Linked DNA regions of Rhodoligotrophos defluvii. The protein of the gene in region 1 interacts with the protein of each later gene in a pairwise test. Links are inferred from orthologs where the notes say so. Each region holds a gene or a part of one and is shown on either strand. Other genes may lie near its edges. The genes, in order: E4P09_RS10320 and ileS.

Region 1 (7,013 bases):
GGGCCGGTCCTGCTCGATTTCGCCCGGGATGCGGTGGAGGGCGGCGAGATCGCGTTCGAGCCGATCAAGCCGGAGTATTACCGTTTCAACGTGCGGCCGGTTGTGCCGCAAGCCTCGATCACCGCGGCCGCCGAGGTGCTCGCCGCCGCAAGGAAGCCGTTGCTGTGGCTGGGCCGCGGGGCGATCATTGCCAAAGCGGGCGACCCTGCGCTGGCGCTCGCCACGTCGCTTGGCGCTCCCATCGTCACGACATTCAACGGCATTTCCGCGGTACCCGGGGATCACGATCTGTGCTTCGGGCCACGCAGCCGGTTCGGCACCAAGGTTTCCAAGCACCTGCTGGAGGAGGCCGACTGTATCGTCGCGGTCGGTAACAGCTTGAATGCTGCCTCGACCTCGCGCTGGACCTTGCCGCTCACCCGCAACATCGTGCAGGTCGACCTCGATCCGGCTATGATCGGCCGCAATTATCCGGTGGCGGTTGGCCTGGTCGGCGATGCGACGGATGCTCTTGAGCGCCTCGCCGCCACGCTTCGCGACAAGGGTTCGGCGACCGCCGGCGCTCGTGCGGACTGGCTGGCTACCGCGCGGCGCCTGCGCGAGGACTGGCGCGCGCATGTGTTCGCCGATGCCTATGCCACGGCGATACCCATTAAGCCACAATGGGTGATGAAGGCGCTCGGCGATGCCGTCGACGCCAATACGGTGGTGGTGGCGGACGCCGGCAATCCCGGTGTCTGGACCCATATGCTGCCGATCAGGACGCCGGGCGCCTACATGAAGCCGGTCGGCTTCGGCAACATGGCCTTCGGCCTACCGGCCGCCATTGCCGCCAAGCTCGCCCAACCCCAGAAGGACGTGATTGCCGTGGTAGGCGACGGCTCCCTCGGCATGAGCATGGGTGATCTGGAGACGGCTGTTCGCGAAAAGGCGCCGCTGACGCTCCTCGTGATGAACGACATGGCCTATGGCAACATCAAGCAGGAGGAGCTGCACTTCCACGGCCAGCGCTATATCGGGGTCGATTTCGGCGATGTGGACTATTCAGGCATCGCGAAATGCATGGGTGGCGACGGCGAGAAAGTCACAAAACCCGGCGAGCTGGCCGCGGCGATCGCCCGGGGCAAGGCCTCCGACCGTCTCTATCTCATCGATATCCGCATCGATGGATCCGAGAACGTGTGGAAGGATCCGATATGATGAGTTCGGAGGTGGGCTCGAGCGCCACGCAGCCTTCACTCGTCCAGCGCCTCTTGGGCGCACAGGGGGATGAGCGCGGCCGAGATCTGGTGCTGCGCTGGCTGATGAACAATGCGGCCTTGGTGGGACTCGTCCTGCTGATCATCGTCTCTGCCTTGCTGTCGCCCCACTTCCTCACCGAGCAGAACCTGTTCAACGTCCTGCGGCAATGGACCATGGTGGGGCTGATCGCAATGGGCCTCACCTTCGTGATCATGTCCGGCGGGATCGATCTCTCGGGCGGCGCGATCCTCGCCTGCGCGACGGTGGTCGGCGCTCTCGCGATGCCCATCTTCGGGCCGGTCGGCGCCATCGTGGCCGTGCTTCTCCTTGGCGTGGCCTTCGGCTATCTCAATGGCGCTGTGATCACCTGGGGGCGCGTCACGCCCTTCGTGGCGACGCTCGGCACCATGACCATAGCCCGCGGCGTCGCCCTGATGCTGAGCGACGGGCGAACCATCATCACGGAAACACCGGAGTGGTTCCAGTTCTGGTTCGGCCGGGGCTTCATCGGCCCGGTGCCGGCGCCGGTGATCATCGCGGCCGCCTTCTTCATCGCAGCCGGCGTGGCGCTGCGCATGACGCGCTACGGGCGGCTCGTCGCCATGGTGGGCGATAACGAGGTCGCGGCCCATCGCTGCGGCGTGAACGTGCCGCGGGTGAAGCGCAGTGTCTACGTCATCCACGGCGTGGGCGCCGCGTTGGCCGGCCTGTTGTTCCTGGGGCGGCTCGGCGTCGGCGAGCCGGCGTCGGGCGCGCTGTTCGAGCTCAACGGCATCGCGGCGGTCGTGATCGGCGGCACGCCCTTCACCGGCGGCGCGGGCGGGGTTGGCCTTACCTTCATCGGCCTCATGGTGATCGGGCTCACCTACAACATTCTCAACCTGCTCTCGGTCTCACCCTACGCGCAGGATATCGCGCGGGGCGTGATCATCGTGGTCGCAGTCATGTTCAGTGTGAGGAGTATTCGAGCGAAGCGATAGGGCTGGCATGCCCTCATCACCAATAACAAACCTGCAGTGGAGGGAACGATGGCACGAAGGAAAATCATTGCCGGCCTGGCGGCTGGCCTCATCCTGATGGGCACCTATGCCGCCCAGGCTCAGGACAAGGTCTGGAACATCGTGGTCGCCCAGCCCAATGTCGAGCACCCCTATCGCGTCGGCGGGGTCGAGCGCGCCAAGGCTTGGGCCGCCGGGCGCAAAGACGTCAATCTCACGATCATCGACGGGCGCCGCGACAGTGCGGTCCAGCTCGCCGGGCTCGAAGACGCGCTGGTGCGCGGTGCCGATATCGTGGTGATGTCGCCCAACGACTCCGATGCGCTCGCGCCCATCGCGGCGACGGCGAAACGCGCCAACGTTCCTCTGGTGGTGTTCGACCGCAAGCTGAACGTGCCGGACACGGAGTATGCGGCCTTCATCGGCGGCGACAATGTGGAGATGGGCCGGATCGCGGCGCGCTACATCGTCGACAAGATTGGCGGGAAGGGCGTGGTCATCCAAATGGAGGGCACACCCGGCGCTTCCGCCACCACGGACCGGAAAACCGGTTTCGAAGAGGTGATGAAGCAGCATCCGGACATCAAGGTCTACAGCTATGTCGGCCACTACCGGATGCACGAGGCTGCCGCCGCCATGGAAGACGCGGCCGTGGCCCATCCGGATGTCGCGGCGGTGTTCGCCCATAACGACTCCATGGCGCTCGGCGCGGGCAAGGTGCTGGCCGAGAGCGGCAAGACCGACCTGGTCATCGTGGGCATGGATGGGGGACTCGAGGCCTGCCAGGGGCTGAAGGAGGGCAAGATGACGGGATCAGTGCACTATCCGACCATGTTCCCCGAGGCTCTCGAGCTTGCGATGAATGTTCTCACGGACAAGCCGGTGCAGAAGGTCAACCTCGTCGAGACGCCCATGGTGACGGCCGAGAACCTGGCTGACTATTGCAAGTAAGCCGTTGGGAGCAGCGTGCGCCGCCGATGAGCAAGCTTCTTGAACTTCAGGGTGTGACGAAGAGCTACGGCGCCGTCCGGGCGCTGAAGGGCATCGATCTCACCCTCAATACGGGCGAAGTGCTGGCGCTGATCGGCGACAATGGCGCCGGCAAGTCGACCCTGATCAAGGTGATCTCCGGCGCGATCGTGCCGGATGGCGGGCGGATGTTCTTCGACGGGCGCGAGGTGCACGTTCGGTCGCCGCAAGATGCCCGCGCCCTCGGGATCGAGACCGTCTACCAGGATCTCGCGCTGTTCGACAACTCGAACATTGCCGAGAACCTCTTCGCCGGGCGCGAGCCGGTCCGGCGCTTGCTGGGCCTTCCGTTCCTGCGCAAGGCCGAGATGCATGCCGAGAGCGCGCGCATCCTGGCGAGCCTGAAGATCCATATCAACTCCACCAAGGCGCTGGTCAAGGATCTGTCGGGCGGCCAGCGGCAGACGGTTGCGATCGGCCGGGCGGTGGCTTTCTCGCAGCGGGTCGTGATCCTCGACGAGCCGACGGCGGCGCTCGGTGTGCCGGAGCAGGAGAAGGTGCTCGAGCTGGTTCAGCAGCTGCGTGCGGACGGCTATTCGGTCGTGCTGATCAGCCACAATCTCGACCAGATTTTCCGCGTTTCCGACCGGATGCATGTGCTACGGCAGGGCGAGACCGCGGGGGTGCTTAACCGCGCCGATACGACGCCGGAGGAGGTGGTGCAGCTCATCACCGGCGCGAAGCGGCTCTTCCACTGATCAGCTGCGCAGGGCGCGGTTGGTGCTGACCGCCATGAGGCGGCGCGCGCCGATGCGGTCGAGTGCCGCCCAATGGTCGGCAATGCCGAAAACGTACTCATCCATCCACGCCCGCAGTGCCCCGGGCGAGCGCGTTGCTTGGGCAACTTGGGCCAGGGCCTCGGCATCGGCCGCATAGCGCGCTTCGCAGGCGGCGGGATAGGCGCCATAGGGTGCCTCCACGATGCATGTGACAGCCGATCCCGCGAGGAAGGGATCGGTTGGCCGGCTTGCGATGGTCTCTGCGCTGACGACCTGCTCGACCGAGACGATGACCGTTCTTGCCGAGCGGGCGAGAAGCAGATCGGGAAATTCCGGCTGCCATTCGTCCGTGGTAAAGCGGACATTGCCCTGTTCATCGGCGAAATGGGCGTGCAGGAGGACGATATCGGGGTGGAGCGCCGGGACGGCCTCGGCGAGGCCGGCCACGGTTGCGGAAGGCCAGCCGAGGGCGGCCGCGCGGAGACGGTTGCGCATGATCGATCCGCCGGCATCGACGCTCTCGGTGCAACCGGCCGCAACGAGCAGGTCGCGGGCGATGCTGCCTTCCCAGCCCGCCAGGCGCAGATGTTTGCGCCCCTGGCGGATAAGTTCACAGATGAGTGCTAGGGGCGGCCGACGACCCGCCTCGCCGCCGAGCGCCAGGAGTTGGCCGTTCTTGACGAGGCTGACAGCCTCGGCGAGGGATGCGAGTTTGTTGTGTCGAGAGGCCATGGCAGGGGTCAGCTCCTAAGATCCGAGATCGACCTTTGCCCGGGTGACGTAAACCCCATCGGGATCGATGACCTCCCGCAGCAGGCGCAGAAGACGTGCGTCCGGCACCGGCTCTGTCTCCAGGCTCGGCGCCGCCGGCAGCGGGAAGGCGACATGCGCCTGAACCTCCTCCAGCGTGGCGCCGGGATAGAGACGTTCGACCTGCATCCGCTTCGAGACCGGGTCGAAGCCGAGCACGGCGCGGTCGCTGATGACGCGGACGGGGCCGGCACCGGGCAGGCCTGCCGCCTCGCGGGCGCCTGGGCCGGTGAGAAAGCCGGGCGTTGTCAGGTATTGCAGCTTTTCGACGAAGCGCTTGCGGTCCAGCCGGGCGATGACGACGAAGCGCTTCGCCATGCTGGCGATGTCGTTCGCTCCGCCGCTGCCGGGCAGCCGAACCTTGGGCCTGGAATAGGGGCCAATGACGGTCGAGTTCAGGTTGCCGTAAGCGTCGATCTCGGCCGTGCCGAGGAAACCGATGTCGATGACGCCCTGCTGCAACAGGCTGAGGGCGTAGAACGTGCCGGCTATCTTGGTTGCACCATGGGCGAGCCGATAGTCGCCGACACCCGTCGCAAGATCGACCGGCTGCGGATCGATGATGCCGGATTCGAAGACGAGGTTCACGCGCGGCGCATGGGTCGCCTTGGCGAGATAGGCCGCCACCATGGGCAGACCCGTACCGATGAAGGCGGTGTCGCCATCGTTGATCTCGCGTGCGGCGGCGATGGCCATATATTCGTCGTGGCTGACATCAGCCATGGCATGCCTCGCGCAGATAGCCGAGAGCGGGATCGACACGCAGGCGCAACAGCCGCGACATCGTCAGCGCGTCGAGATAGGCCCAGTGATCGGGCAGGCCATAGACCCACCGGTCGAGCCAGGCCGCCGTCTCGGCCTCGGTTGCGGAGGCCGCGTAATAGTCCGCAAGATGCGGCGCATCGTGATCATAGTAGCCGTAGACGCCGGTGGGGTGAGCGCCATAGGGGAGGTGGACGACCATGTCGACCATGAGGGCGGGCAGAAGCGTCATCTCCGGCTGGCGGCGGATGACATCGGTATCGACGATCTCCTCGACGGTGACGATCACGAGGTCCGCCGCGCGGGCCTGCTCCTCGATGACGGAGGTCGTGCCGAAGAGCTTGATATTGCCGAGGTGATCGGCCTGCGCGGCATGGATGACGGCGACGTCCGGCTTCAGCGGCGATACGGCGGTGACCACGCCGTTGCCGAAGGGCGAGTGCAGCTGCTGGGCCTTTTCGTGCGCCGGCTCGAATCCGGAGACGGCGAGGATATCGGTGCCCGCCATGGCCCGCATGGGCATGAAGGGCAGCCCGAGCCCCGCGGCCATGAAGCGGGACACCATGCCGAAATGGCTATGGTCCTCGACCGCTATCGTGCCGGCCTCGACAGCCCTGGAAAAGCACCGGCAGCGACCGTAGCCCTCGAACATGAAGTTGGAGAAGTAAGCTTTCTCAAGCATGCTCGCCGCGGCCAGGAATTCGGCCACCCAGCACTCGGCCACGCTCATCAGGGTGAGCCGCGAACGGCCTTGGCGGATGAGCTCGCGGGTGAACGCCAGCGGCTGGTGGGAATGAGCGAAGCCGCCGGCTGTCAGTGAGGCGCCGTTCGCCACGGCGCTTGCGGCCTCTGCCAGCGGCGTGATCTTGGAAGGGGAACCCGCCATGGGTGATCCTTGACTTGCGAAGGCGAGGGGACGTCAGGCCGCCTCGATCCAGGTCTGGCGCGCGCCGGTGATGAGCGAGACGATGTCGTCGCCGGTGACCGCGTCGGTCGGCACGTCGCCGACCTTAGCGCCATGCCGGAGCACGATCACACGCTGGCTCATCTCGAGCACGAGTGGCATGTTGTGGCTGATGAGCACGATCGCGACGCCCTTGTCTTGCAGCCGGCGCACCGCATCCATGGCTCGTTTCGTCTCCTGCACGCCGAGCGCGGCGGTCGGCTCATCGAGGAGAGCGAGGGAAGATTTCCACAACTTGGTACGCGCCAGAGCGACCGCCTGGCGCTGGCCGCCGCTCAAGCCGGATACATTCGCATCGGCGCGGGGCGCGTTGACCGAGAGACCTTGCAACACCTCCTCGGCAGCCGCGCGCATTCCCCCTTTGTCGAGGAATTTCAGCGGCCCGAGGCCCCAGGTCCGCTCGCGGCCGAGGAAGATATTGTCGGCGACGCTGAGATTGTCGCACAGTCCGAGGTCCTGGTAGACGGTCTCGATGCCGAGGCTACGCGC
Region 2 (12,602 bases), 840 kb from region 1 along the record:
CCTGACCGGCCGTCCTTGCGCGCCACGCATAGCGCCAATGCTACGGTTGCGCAAAGCCGGGTGAAGGGATTAAGTCTTGGCCCAAGACTCGACGCAGGGCGTGGAGGCGCTGGGAGGCAAAGGAGAGGCCCATGGAATTCCTCAAGGACAAGTCGCTGCTGAAGGACCGCTGCTACATCAATGGCGAGTGGGTCGGGAGCGCGACGACGATCGACGTGACCAATCCGGCCACCGGCGCGGTGCTGGCGAAGGTGCCGAGCTTGGGCGTCGCGGAGACGCGCGGGGCGATCGAGGCGGCCGAAGCGGCCTTCCCTGGCTGGTCGAAGGCCTTGGCCAAGGATCGCGCCAAGGTGCTGCGCCGCTGGTACGAACTGATGATGGAGAACCAGGAAGACCTGGCGCGCATCATGACGGCGGAAATGGGCAAGCCGCTGCAGGAGTCGCGCGGCGAGGTCGTCTACGGCGCCGGCTTCACCGAGTTCTATGCCGAGGAGGCCAAGCGGATCGCCGGCGAAACCCTGCCGTCGCACAAGGCGGATGCGCGCATCGTCACCATTCGCCAGCCCATCGGCGTGGTCGGCGCGATCACCCCGTGGAACTTCCCGCTGGCCATGATCACCCGCAAGGTATCGCCCGCGCTGGCCGCCGGCTGCACGGTCGTCTGCAAGCCGGCGGGCGACACGCCGCTCACCGCCCTGGCGCTGGCCGAACTCGGCGAGCGCGCCGGCATGCCCAAGGGCGTGTTCAACGTGCTCACCGGCAAGGCGTCCGTGATCGGCGGCGAGCTCACCTCCAACCCGATCGTGCGCGCCATCACCTTCACCGGCTCGACCGAGATCGGCAAGGTGCTGATGCAGCAGGCGGCCTCCACCGTGAAGCGCGTGTCGCTCGAACTGGGCGGCAACGCGCCCTTCATCGTGTTCGACGATGCCGATCTCGACGCGGCGGTCGCTGGCGCCATGGCCTCGAAATTCCGCAATGCCGGCCAGACCTGCGTCTGTGCCAACCGCATCCTGGTGCAGGACGGCGTTTACGACAGCTTTGCGGAGAAGCTCGCCGCGGCCGTCCTGAAGCTGAAGGTCGGCGACGGCATGGAGGTGGGTGTCACCACCGGTCCGCTGATCAACAAGGCGGCGGTCGAGAAGGTCGAGGAGCATGTGCGCGATGCGGTCTCCAACGGTGCCGAAATCGTGGTCGGCGGCAGGCCGCACACCCTGGGCGGCAGCTTCTATGAGCCGACCATCCTCAAGAACGTCACCACCCGCATGCTGGTGACCAAGGAGGAGACCTTCGGCCCGGTGGCGCCGCTGTTCCGGTTCAAGACCGAGGAAGAGGCGATCCGCATGGCCAACGACACCGAGTTCGGGCTCGCCGCCTATTTCTATTCCCGCGACATCGGCCGTTGCTGGCGTGTGGCCGAGGCGCTGGAATATGGCATCGTCGGCATCAACGAAGGCATCATCTCGACCGAGCTCGCACCCTTCGGCGGCGTGAAGGAATCCGGCCTCGGCCGCGAAGGCTCCCATCACGGCATCGAGGAATATGTCGAGATCAAATACATGCTGATGGGCGGGCTCTGAGGTGGAGGCAGCGGACGGCTCGGCCGAGCTGAAGCGGAAGGCGGCCTTGGCGGCGCTCGACCTGGTGGAGCCGGGCATGAAGCTCGGACTGGGCACCGGCTCGACCGCCAAGCTGCTGGTCGAGGCGCTCGGCAAACGGGTCGCCGAGGGGCTCGACCTCGTCTGCGTGCCGACCTCCGAGGCCACCCGCGCCCAGGCTGAAGCGCTGGGCGTCCGGCTCACCACCCTGGACGAGACGCCCGCTCTCGATCTCACCATCGACGGGGCCGACGAGATCGATCCGCAGCTCAGGCTGATCAAGGGTGGGGGCGGCGCGCTGCTACGTGAGAAGATCGTGGCCTTCGCCTCGGCACGCATGGTGGTCATCGCCGACCAGTCGAAACGCGTGAATGAGCTCGGGCGGTTTCCTCTGCCGGTGGAGGTGACACCATTCGGCCATGGCGCGACCCGGCTGCGCATCCAGGACGCGGCTCGCTCCGTTGGGCTTGCCGGCGAGATCACCCTGCGCCAGCGCGATGGCCGGACATTCGTGACCGACGGCGGCAATTACATCTATGACTGCGCCTTCGGCCGGATCGCGAAGCCGGAGCGTCTGGCGGAAGCGCTCGCGACCATTCCCGGCGTGGTCGAGCACGGCCTATTCATCGGTTTTGCGCAAGCAGCTTTTGTCGGCACCCCTGAAGGGGTAATCAGGATCAGCGCGGACGGCGACCGGGAGCAATGAGCGGAAAGAGAGCCAAGTTCAGCGGTGGCCGCAACGTCGCGATGAAGCTGCCGCCGGACGAGTTCGCGGACACCGTGGTCTTCTATCGCGACACGCTCGGGCTGCCCGTGGAATTCCGCAGCCCGACCGCGGTGCTGGTCGAGTTCGGTCCGATGCGCCTGTGGCTCGACCGGATCGAGGGCCAGCGCCAGGCGGAGCTGTGGCTGGAAGTGGTGGTGGACGACGCGGACCAGGCGGCGAAGGTCTTGAAGGAGGCCAATGTGAAGCGCTGCGATGGCGTCGAGCCATTGCCGACCGGGTTTCGCGGCTTCTGGATCAAGAATCCAGCAGGTCTCGTGCATCTGGTGGCAGAGCCCGGCCAGGACGATTGAGGATAGAGGCATGAGCTTCGATTATGATCTGTTCGTCATCGGCGCGGGCTCGGGCGGGGTGCGTGCGGCGCGTCTCGCGGCACAGCTGGGCAACAGGGTGGCAATCGCCGAGGAGTACCGCATCGGCGGCACCTGCGTGATCCGCGGCTGCGTGCCGAAGAAGCTCTTTGTCTATGCCAGCCAGTTCTCGGAAGCCTTCGAGGATGCCGCGGGTTACGGATGGACGCTGACCGACCCGCGGTTCGACTGGCCGACCCTCATCCGCAACAAGGACCAGGAGATCGAGCGGCTCTCGAGCATCTACCAGCGCAATCTCGAAACGGCCGGCGTGGAGGTGATCCGCAGCCGCGCCACCATCGCCGGCCCCAACCGGGTGCGGCTGGTGGGCGAGGGCAGGGAGGTGACCGCCCGCATCATCCTGATTGCGACCGGCGCGCGTCCCAATCGCCACCAGGACCTGCCCGGGCACGAGCTCGCCATCACCTCCGACGAGGCGTTCCATCTCAAGCGTCTGCCGAAGCGGGTGATCATTGGCGGCGCCGGCTATATCGCGGTGGAGTTCGCCGGCATCTTCGCCGGGCTCGGCGTCGAGACGACTATCCTCTACCGCGGCAAGGAGATCCTGTCGGGCTTCGATGACGACGTGAGGAAGGCCCTGCGCGCCGAATACGAACGCAAGGGCATCACCATCATCTGCAACGACTGGCTGACGCGGCTGGAGCGGCAGGGCGAGGAGATCATCGCCACGACCCTGCACGGCAAGACCCTGCGGACGGACCTGATGATGCTGGCCATCGGCCGCATTCCGAACACGGAGGGGCTGGGGCTCGAAGCCTTGGGGATTGAACTCGGCAAGCGCGGGGAGATCCCAGTCGATGCCTATTCACGCACCAGCGTGCCCAGCATCTACGCCATTGGCGATGTGACCGACCGGATGGCACTCACCCCCGTCGCCATCCGCGAGGCCGTGGCTTTTGCGGAAACGGTGTTCAACAACAATCCGACCGCGGTCGATTACGAGAACGTGCCGACCGCGGTCTTCTCGCAGCCCGAGATCGGCACCGTCGGCCTCACCGAGGCGGCAGCCCAAGCGCGCTTTGGCGACGTCGACATCTACGAGACCAGCTTCCGACCCATGAAGCATACGCTATCGGGCCGGCAGGAGCGCATGCTCATGAAGCTGGTGGTGGAGCCGCAAAGCGGCCGCGTCGTCGGCTGCCACATTCTGGGGCCGGATGCGGGCGAGATGGCGCAGATCTTAGGCATCGCCGTGAAGATGGGCGCGACCAAGGCCGATTTCGACGCCACCGTCGCGGTGCACCCAACCGCCGCGGAGGAGCTGGTGACCCTGCGGACGAAGCGTCCGAAGCCAGCCCTCGCGGCGGAATAGCCTGTCAGCTCATGTGGCCGGTCCAGGTTCCCTGGTGAAAAGCCCACACCACCTGATCATCGCCTTGGGCATGATCTCCGGGGACATCATGGTGCGGCTCAAGCTGAGCAGCAGCCTGCTCTGCCTTCGCGGCATGAACCGTGTTATAGAGCGTTACGCCAATCAACGTGGCAGTGCCGCCGTATATAACCGGAATTTTGATGAAGTTTTCATATTTCGCCATAAAATCATTCAACCTCTCATAGAGCGGCATCGAAATAACCTTTCTTGAAATAAAATACCAATATTTAGTTAGACTGTGGTATTAACAATGATGATCGTGAATGGTCGGTCAGCTCGTCCAGGCTAAGCAGTCATCTTGGGCCACAAATACATTGGCAAAGAAGTGACTGCCCACATCCACGCCGCCACCGTCGTGATGGTGGTGGTCGGCGCCATGATCCTGTGTTGCGCTGTGATGATGGTTGTCGTGATCATGGGAGTGCTGATGGTCCTCCCGGTCATCATCGTCGTGGTCGGAATCGCGGGATTGGTGCTTGGCGCCTGACCCGCTGTGCTTTGCCTCCTGCTGCTTCTCATCGACTTCCCGGTAGGCCGCGAGCGCGAACCCCCCTGTGCTGATGAGGGCGCCATAGATGGGCAGCGCATCTCTCAGCCACGAATGATGATGAAATTCCCCGCAGGCCTCCCTGAGCTTTTCCCCTAGCTCATTGAGTTCCAGAATCATTTCGGTCGAAGCCGTCCCTCCAAACTCACCGTTCGCCATGACACCTCCTCTACCCCCAGCCTCGGATACCAAGCGACCTTTGGTGGATTGTGGCGCCGCAAAAATGACGGCCGCCCTTCCGAAATATTAATTCTTGTTCATGTTGCGGATCTCTGCGCTCAGGAGCCGCGGCCTTTCATTCGAAGCGAAACGCCGTCATTTCCGGCTCGGCAGCGCAGTTGAGGTTGGACCAAGCCTCGCCCGCGTTGCAGGCGCTCTGCGGTTCCCCGACACGGACCTCGTATGCAAGGCAAACGCCGCTCATGGCGTCCATTGCCGCCCTGTCCGGCATCCCGGTCAGACCGCCATTCGAGATCGCCGAAATGAGCGCGTCGAGCTCTGGGTCAAGCAGGCCAATGAACAAGCTAGTGAAGGCAAACATCCAAAATAGCTCCATATCTGTTGGCGGATGCGAAACGCACAACTTGCACTGCGGACGAAGTGTGGCGGGTCTGAGCAAGAAAGCCGGCAGGGCAGTGCCTGGATGTGGGCGCGGCCTGAGCGCCAGCCGCATCTCCCAGATAGCTGGATTGTTTTGCCCATCGTTGTTAAAAGGGCGCGCAAACACACCGCCAAGCAGTCGATTTTGCTCGATGACCGACGAGACGCTCCACGCCCGGAACAGCACCGCGCTCGACTACCGCGAGACCCTGTTCCTGCCCAAGACGGATTTCCCGATGCGCGCCGGCCTTCCCCAGCGGGAGCCGGAGATCCTGGAGCGTTGGCGGCGCATTGGCCTCTATCGCCGGCTGCGGGATGAGGCCAAGGGCCGCGTCAAATACCTGCTGCACGATGGCCCGCCCTATGCCAACGGCCATCTGCATATCGGCCATGCCCTCAACAAGATCCTGAAGGACGTGATCACCCGCTCGCTGCAGATGCTGGGCTATGACTCCAACTACGTGCCGGGCTGGGATTGTCACGGGCTGCCGATCGAGTGGAAGATCGAGGAGGAATACCGCGCCAAGGGCCTCAACAAGGACCAGGTGCCGATCAACGACTTCCGCCGGGAGTGCCGGGAGTTTGCAGAGAAATGGGTCGGCATCCAGTCGGAGGAATTTCAGCGTCTGGGCGTCACCGGCGACTGGGACGATCCCTACCTCACCATGAGTTTCAAGGCAGAGGCGCAAATCGCTCGGGAGCTTATGAAATTCGCGGACTCCGGCCAGCTCTATCGCGGCTCCAAGCCGGTGATGTGGTCGGTGGTGGAGCGCACCGCGCTGGCGGAAGCTGAGGTGGAATACCAGGACTATCAGTCCGATATGATCTGGGTGAAATTCCCGATCGTGAGCGATGGGCCGTTGAAGGGCGCCTCGGTAGTGATCTGGACCACCACGCCGTGGACCATTCCCGGCAACCGGGCGATCTCGTTCTCGTCGAACATCGAATATGGCCTATATGACGTCACCGCTGCGCCGGAAGGCAATTGGGCCAAGCCGGGCGATAGGCTGATCCTGGCCGACAAGCTGGCCGACGAGGTCATGAAGCAGGCCAAGGTGGAGGGCTACGAGCGGCGGGCGGATGTCAGTGCGGTCGATCTTGAGCAGGCGACTGCGGCCCATCCGCTGAAACCGCTCGGCTACGGCTTTGCAGTACCTCTGCTCGATGGCGAGCACGTGACCGAGGATGCCGGCACCGGCTTCGTCCATACGGCCCCGGGCCACGGCACCGACGATTTCGAGGTCTGGACAGCACACCAGCGCGAGCTGGAGCAGCGCCGCATCGACACCACCATTCCCTTCACGGTCGATGCCGATGGCTTCTTTACCCGCGAGGTGCCGGGCTTCGAGGGGCGCCGCGTCATCACCGACAAAGGCGACAAGGGGGACGCCAACGATGCGGTGATCAAGGCCCTGATCGAGGCCGGCATGCTGCTGGCGCGCGGGCGCCTGCGCCACCAGTACCCGCATTCCTGGCGGTCGAAGAAGCCCGTCATCTTCCGCAACACGCCGCAATGGTTCATCGCCATGGACCGGGACATCAGCGTGCCCGGCGACAGCTTGCGCCGGCGCGCGCTGGACGCCATCGCCGCCACCCGGTTCACCCCGGCGACCGGCCAGAACCGGCTGCGCGGCATGATCGAGAATCGCCCCGATTGGGTGATCTCGCGCCAGCGTGCCTGGGGCGTGCCGATCGCACTCTTCGTCAACAGGAGAACGGGCGAAATCCTCAAGGACCCGGTGGTGAACGATCGCATCATCCAAGCCTTCAACGAGGAAGGCGCCGATGCCTGGTTCGCGGAGGGCGCTGCCGCGCGCTTCCTCGGGGACGCCTATGACACCGCGGATTGGGAGCAGGTCACCGACATTCTCGACGTCTGGTTCGACTCAGGCTCGACCCATGCCTTCGTGCTCGAGATGCGCCCCGATCTACAGCCGAAGCGGCCCTTTGCCGGCGGGGAGGACAGGGTCATCTATCTCGAGGGCTCCGACCAGCACCGCGGCTGGTTTCATTCGTCCTTGCTCGAGTCGTGCGGCACCCGCGGTCATGCCCCTTACGACGAGGTGGTGACCCACGGCTTCGTCATGGCCGAGGACGGGCGCAAGATGTCGAAATCCCTCGGCAATATCGTCGCGCCGCAAGACGTGATCCGTCAGCACGGCGCGGACATTCTGCGCCTGTGGGTGATGTCGGCCGATTACGAGGACGATCTCAAGATCGGCCCTGAGATCATCAAGGCCAATGTCGAGGCCTATCGCAAGCTGCGCAACACCTTGCGCTACATGCTCGGCGCGCTGGCGGACTTCGATGAAGGCGAGCGGGTGCCGCTGGAGGAGATGCCGGATCTCGAGCGCTATATCCTGCACAAGCTGTGGGAGCTGGACAGCCAGGTGCGCGAAGGCTACCGCGCTTACGATTACCGCCGCATCTATTCACGGCTGTTCAACTTCTGCACGATCGAGCTGTCGGCGATCTATTTCGATATCCGCAAGGATGCGCTGTACTGCGATCCCTTGTCGTCCCTGCGCCGGCGCGCCTGCCGCACGGTCATGGACGCCCTGTTCTCCTGTCTCACCGCCTGGCTTGCCCCGATGCTGGCCTTCACCGCGGAGGAGGCATGGCTTGCCCGGTTCCCGTCGGAGAATGGCTCGGTGCACCTGCGCACCTTCCCCGAGGCGCCCGCAGCCTGGCGGGCGGATGCCCTGAGCGAGAAGTGGGAGAAGGTGCGTGAGATCCGGCGCGTGGTGACCGGCGCCCTCGAGCTCGAGCGGGCGGCAAAGCGCATCGGGTCGAGCCTGGAGGCGGCGCCGGTCGTCTACATCTCCGACCCCGGCCTGCTGGCGGCGCTCGATGGCATCGACTTGGCCGAGGTGGCCATCACCAGCGCGGCCGAGGTCATCGCCGGGGAGGGGCCCGCCGAGGCTTATCGGCTGCCTGACGTGCCGGGGGTCGCCGTCGTGCCGGCTCTGGCCGAAGGACGGAAATGCGCCCGGTCCTGGAAGGTGTCGCCGGAGGTCGGCAGCGATCCCGAGTTTCCGGACATAACCCCGCGCGATGCGCAAGCGGTGCGCGAGTGGCTGGCGCGCCAGCAACGCGCAGGCCGTTCATGACGGACGGGACCTTGGCGGTGCGGCAGTTTGCGCCGTTCAGCGCCATGGCGCGGCGCGGCTGGGCGGCGGCGCTGCTCAGCCTGGCGGCCGACCAGGCATTCAAGTGGTGGATGCTCGCCGTCTACGACATCGGCAGCCGCGGCATCGTCCGTGTGACCAGCTTTTTCGACGTGGTGCTGGTCTGGAACCGTGGCATCAGCTACGGGTGGTTCGCCCAGCACGGGGATGCCGGACGCTGGCTGTTGATCGGCCTCAGCGCGCTGGTTATCCTGCTTCTCATCGGCTGGCTGGGCCTGAGCCGCCGGCCGGTCGCCAATCTGGGGCTAGGGCTCATCATCGGCGGCGCGATTGCCAATGTGATCGACCGGGTGGTGCACGGCGCGGTCGCCGACTTTTTTAGTTTTCACGCCCTCGGCTATAGCTGGTATGTGTTCAACATAGCCGACGTCGCCATCGTTGCAGGTGTAGCCGTGCTTTTATATGACTGCTGGCTGGAGGGCCGCGGCGCCCGGGATGAATAACCCGTTCGTCACGCTTTTGCCGCAGTGCCGGTGGAACCTGCAACCGCCTGTGATCAGAGGAGGATTTTGTGGCGCAGCGCAAAGCGTCCTGCAGCAGCAACCCTAGCATGGAGCGCATCACAATGCTGAGACTGACCGCAGCGGCAGGGATGCTGACCGCCGCCGGCTTGCTGATGAGCGGCTGTTCGGGCGGGGCGGGGGTGACCGATATGCTCGGCATGGGCAAGAACGTGCCCGACGAGCGGGAAGTGCGCACACATCAGGTGCTGGCTATGCCTCCGGACCTGACGCTCAAGCCACCATCGCCGGGAGCAGCCAACGAGGGCACGCCGAATGCGGCAGCTGACGCGGCCGCCGCCGCGGTTGGCTCCCAGGCCCTGCACACGCCGCCGGAAACGGTGCTGCAACAGGCAACGCCGGCGCCCACCGCACCGCCAAGCAGCCAAGCCCAGGCGGCGGCGACCCCCGCCGCGCCGGCAACGCCGACGGTCGCACCCGGCAGCGCGCCGGCCCAGACGGCTTCCATTCCGGCGCAGGACGTTTATCAGCAGTACGGGATCTCGAAGACCAATCCGGACGGCACCCCGAAGAGCGAGGCGGATCTTGCCCGGGAATTGAAGCAAAAGCGCATCGAACTGGAGCGGGCCAAGAACCCCAATTACGGTTCTATTTGGAATATCGGTAATATCTTCTCTGATTGAGTTGCCCCCTTGCGGGAAGCGCATATCTTGGCTTTCGGTTTTGCAACCATAACCTGCAGAACCGCTGCTGCTTACCGCAAATTTACCCGCGTGCTGCAGCTTACCAAAAATTTAATGGACGCCTGGGGGTCGGCTCCTCACTTTGGCGTATGACCCACAGCCCGAGAGGTTGCATGATCACGTCCGTGCGCGCGCACATAACGGCCTGGCAGCTGCGATTGCACTCGCTCCTGCTCGGCCTTGTCCTGTCCGCGGCGCTTGCCTCCGCTGTCGAGGCGAAAGAGCCGCTTCTGTTCACCAATATCAGCACGTTCACCCTGGCCAATGGCATGCAGGTGGTGGTCATCCCCGACCACCGCGCGCCGGTGGTGACCCACATGGTGTGGTACAAGGTCGGCGCCGCCGACGAGCCGCCTGGCGAGTCCGGCATCGCGCATTTCCTCGAGCACCTGATGTTCAAGGGCACCGACAAGATCCCCGCCGGCCAGTTCTCCAAGATCATCCGCGAGCAGGGGGGCGAGGACAACGCCTTCACGAGCGCCGACTATACCGCCTACTTCCAGCGCATCGCCAAGGAGCGGCTGCCCATGGTGATGGAGATGGAGGCGGACCGGATGCTCAATCTCAAGCTCAGCCCCCGCGACGTGGAGACCGAGCGCGAGGTCATCCTGGAGGAGCGCCGCTCACGCATCGACAACGAGCCGGAAGCGCGGCTGATGGAGCAGATGGACGCTGCCCTGTTCCTCAATCATCCCTATCACCGGCCGGTGATCGGCTGGATGAGCGAAATGCAGCAGCTGAGCCAGCAGGATGCGCTTGATTTCTACAAGCACTACTACACGCCGTCCAACGCCATTCTCGTGGTTGCGGGAGACGTCACGGCTGACGAGGTTCGCAAGCTGGCCGAGACCCATTACGGCGGCTTGAAGAACACCGCCCATCCCGGCCCGCGCGAGCGGCTCAAGGAGCCGGAGCCCCAGGCACAGCGGGAGGTCGTGCTCCGGGATGCCAAGGTGGCCAATGCCCGTATCTTCCGCACCTATCTTGCCGTCGCGGCGCGCCATGCTGAGGCGAACGACGCGCCCGCGCTCGACGTGCTCGGCAACCTCCTGGGCGCCGGCTCGACGAGCTTGCTCTACCGCGACCTGGTGGTGGACAAGAAGCTCGCGACCTCCGCGTCTGCTTGGTACGACGGTGACAAGCTCGACTACGGCACGTTCGGCCTTTATGTCGAGCCGCTGCCCGAGGCCGACCAGGCAGCCGTGGACGAAGCGATCGACCAGGTCCTGACGCGCGTCAAGACCGGCGATTTCAGCGACCAGGCCTTGAGCGACAGCAAGTCCTCCCTGGTGGCGCAGGCGATCTATGCCCTCGACAGTCAGATGCGTCTGGCCCAGGTCTTCGGTACGGCCCTGACCACCGGTCAATCGATCGACGACGTGCAGCTCTGGCCGCAGCGGATCAGAGACGTGACCAAGGAGCAGGTCGTCGCGGTTGCCAACAAGTATCTCCAGCCCGAGCGCATGGTGGTCGGCCGGCTGCTGCCCGCGCCCGGTGCGGCTCCCAGCGCGCCGGAGGCGGGGGCCGCGCCGGTGGTGACCGATACGCCGCCCGCCGGCGATGTGCCTGCCAGCAGCCCAGCCAAGGAGAAGGAGGGTCGGCCGTGAACAGGATCGCAACGCTCAAGCGGCAGGCCTCCATGCTCGGTGCCGCATTCCTGATGGCTTTCGCGGCCGCCGCCAATGCCGCCCCCGCCGCCGCTGTCGAAATCCAGGAGGTGAAGACACCCGGAGGCCTGACGGCCTGGCTGGTGGAGGACCATACGGTGCCGATCATCGCGATGAATTTCGCGTTCCGCGGCGGCAGCGCGCTTGACCCGCAGGACAAGCGGGGTCTTGCGACCTTCCTTGCGGCAACTCTCGACGAAGGCGCGGGCGATCTCGACTCGCAGGCGTTCCAACAGGCGCTCGAGAGCACCGCGACCAAGCTCTCCTTCGAGGCGGACCGCGACGACCTGAGCGGGCGGCTGCAGACCCTTGCCAGCAATCGCGACCGGGCTTTCGACCTGCTCAAGCTCGCGGTGAACGATCCGCGCTTCGATGCAGAGCCGGTTGAACGCATGCGGGCGCGGCTCTTGGCCTCGGTGCGCAGCGATGCCACCGACCCCGAGAACATCGCCAGCGAGAAATGGCTCAAGCTCGCTCTGGGTGATCACGCCTATGTCAACAAGCCGGACGGCACGGTCGAGGGCCTGCAGGCGGTGACTGCCGATGACCTGCGCGCGCTGAGGAACCGGATCTTCAACAAGGCCGGCCTGAAGATCGCCGTGGTCGGCGCCATCGACGCCAAGACGCTGGCGCCGATATTGGATGAGGTGTTCGGAGCCCTGCCAGCAACCGGCGATCTCGCCTCGGTTCCCGAAGCCCAGGTGCGAAAGGGCAATGCCGTGGAGGTGGTGGCGTTCGACATCCCGCAAAGCGTCATCATGTTCGGCACCGGTGGCCTCAAGCGCGATGATCCCGATTTCATCCCCGCCTATGTCATGAACTCGATCCTGGGCGGCAGCGGGTTCGGCTCGCGGCTGACGGAGGAGGTGCGCGAGAAGCGTGGCCTCACCTATTCCGTCTATAGCGCCCTGTGGACCCTGGACCATGCCGGTCTGTTCATCGGCGGGGCGGCGACGCGCAACGATCGCGCCGCCGAGACGGTCAAGGTCATTCAGGACGAAATCGCGCGCATGGCCAAGGACGGCCCCACCGAAAAGGAGCTGGCGGAGGCCAAGACCTACCTCACCGGCGCCTATGCGCTGCGCTTCGACAGCAATGCCAAGATCGCCCGCGAGCTGCTCGGCATCCAGCTCAACGACCTGGGCATCGACTATATCAACAAGCGCAACCGCCTCGTGGAGGCGGTCACCCTCGAGGACGTCAAGCGGGCCGCCCGCCGGGTGCTCGATAGTGGAGACCTCCTGGTCACCGTGGTCGGCAAGCCCGACAAC

Evidence for each region.
Region 2: the proteins of E4P09_RS10320 (region 1) and ileS interact in binary tests that used the Escherichia coli proteins (3 or more experiments, as listed by UniProt). The link is inferred for Rhodoligotrophos defluvii from one-to-one orthologs.

The regions. Positions count from the first base shown.
Region 1 is NZ_SZZM01000002.1:247,515-254,527, reverse strand. The notes cover bases 1,372-4,230. They hold E4P09_RS10320 (substrate-binding domain-containing protein), read left to right. Parts: upstream 1,372-2,270; coding sequence 2,271-3,191; downstream 3,192-4,230. Other genes in these bases: E4P09_RS10310 (CoA transferase subunit A), read right to left, coding at 3,968-4,230; E4P09_RS10315 (ATP-binding cassette domain-containing protein), read left to right, coding at 3,218-3,967; E4P09_RS10325 (ABC transporter permease), read left to right, coding at 1,372-2,222. Outside these bases: E4P09_RS10330 (thiamine pyrophosphate-binding protein), read left to right, coding at 1-1,200; more of E4P09_RS10325, read left to right, coding at 1,197-1,371; more of E4P09_RS10310, read right to left, coding at 4,231-4,720; E4P09_RS10305 (CoA-transferase subunit beta), read right to left, coding at 4,736-5,521; E4P09_RS10300 (CoA transferase subunit A), read right to left, coding at 5,514-6,446; E4P09_RS10295 (ATP-binding cassette domain-containing protein), read right to left, coding at 6,480-7,013. UniProt on the Escherichia coli protein: Part of the ABC transporter complex RbsABC involved in ribose import. Binds ribose. Also serves as the primary chemoreceptor for chemotaxis.
Region 2 is NZ_SZZM01000002.1:1,090,140-1,102,741, forward strand. Bases 5,085-8,582 are described here. They hold ileS (isoleucine--tRNA ligase), read left to right. Parts: upstream 5,085-5,424; coding sequence 5,425-8,382; downstream 8,383-8,582. Other genes in these bases: E4P09_RS14260 (hypothetical protein), read right to left, coding at 5,085-5,213; lspA (signal peptidase II), read left to right, coding at 8,379-8,582. Outside these bases: E4P09_RS14230 (NAD-dependent succinate-semialdehyde dehydrogenase), read left to right, coding at 132-1,580; ribose-5-phosphate isomerase RpiA, read left to right, coding at 1,582-2,304; E4P09_RS14240 (VOC family protein), read left to right, coding at 2,301-2,675; gor (glutathione-disulfide reductase), read left to right, coding at 2,686-4,065; E4P09_RS14250 (hypothetical protein), read right to left, coding at 4,070-4,318; E4P09_RS14255 (hypothetical protein), read right to left, coding at 4,397-4,831; more of E4P09_RS14260, read right to left, coding at 4,968-5,084; more of lspA, read left to right, coding at 8,583-8,903; E4P09_RS14275 (DUF3035 domain-containing protein), read left to right, coding at 9,053-9,604; E4P09_RS14280 (M16 family metallopeptidase), read left to right, coding at 9,778-11,271; E4P09_RS14285 (M16 family metallopeptidase), read left to right, coding at 11,268-12,602. UniProt on the Escherichia coli protein: Catalyzes the attachment of isoleucine to tRNA(Ile). As IleRS can inadvertently accommodate and process structurally similar amino acids such as valine, to avoid such errors it has two additional distinct tRNA(Ile)-dependent editing activities.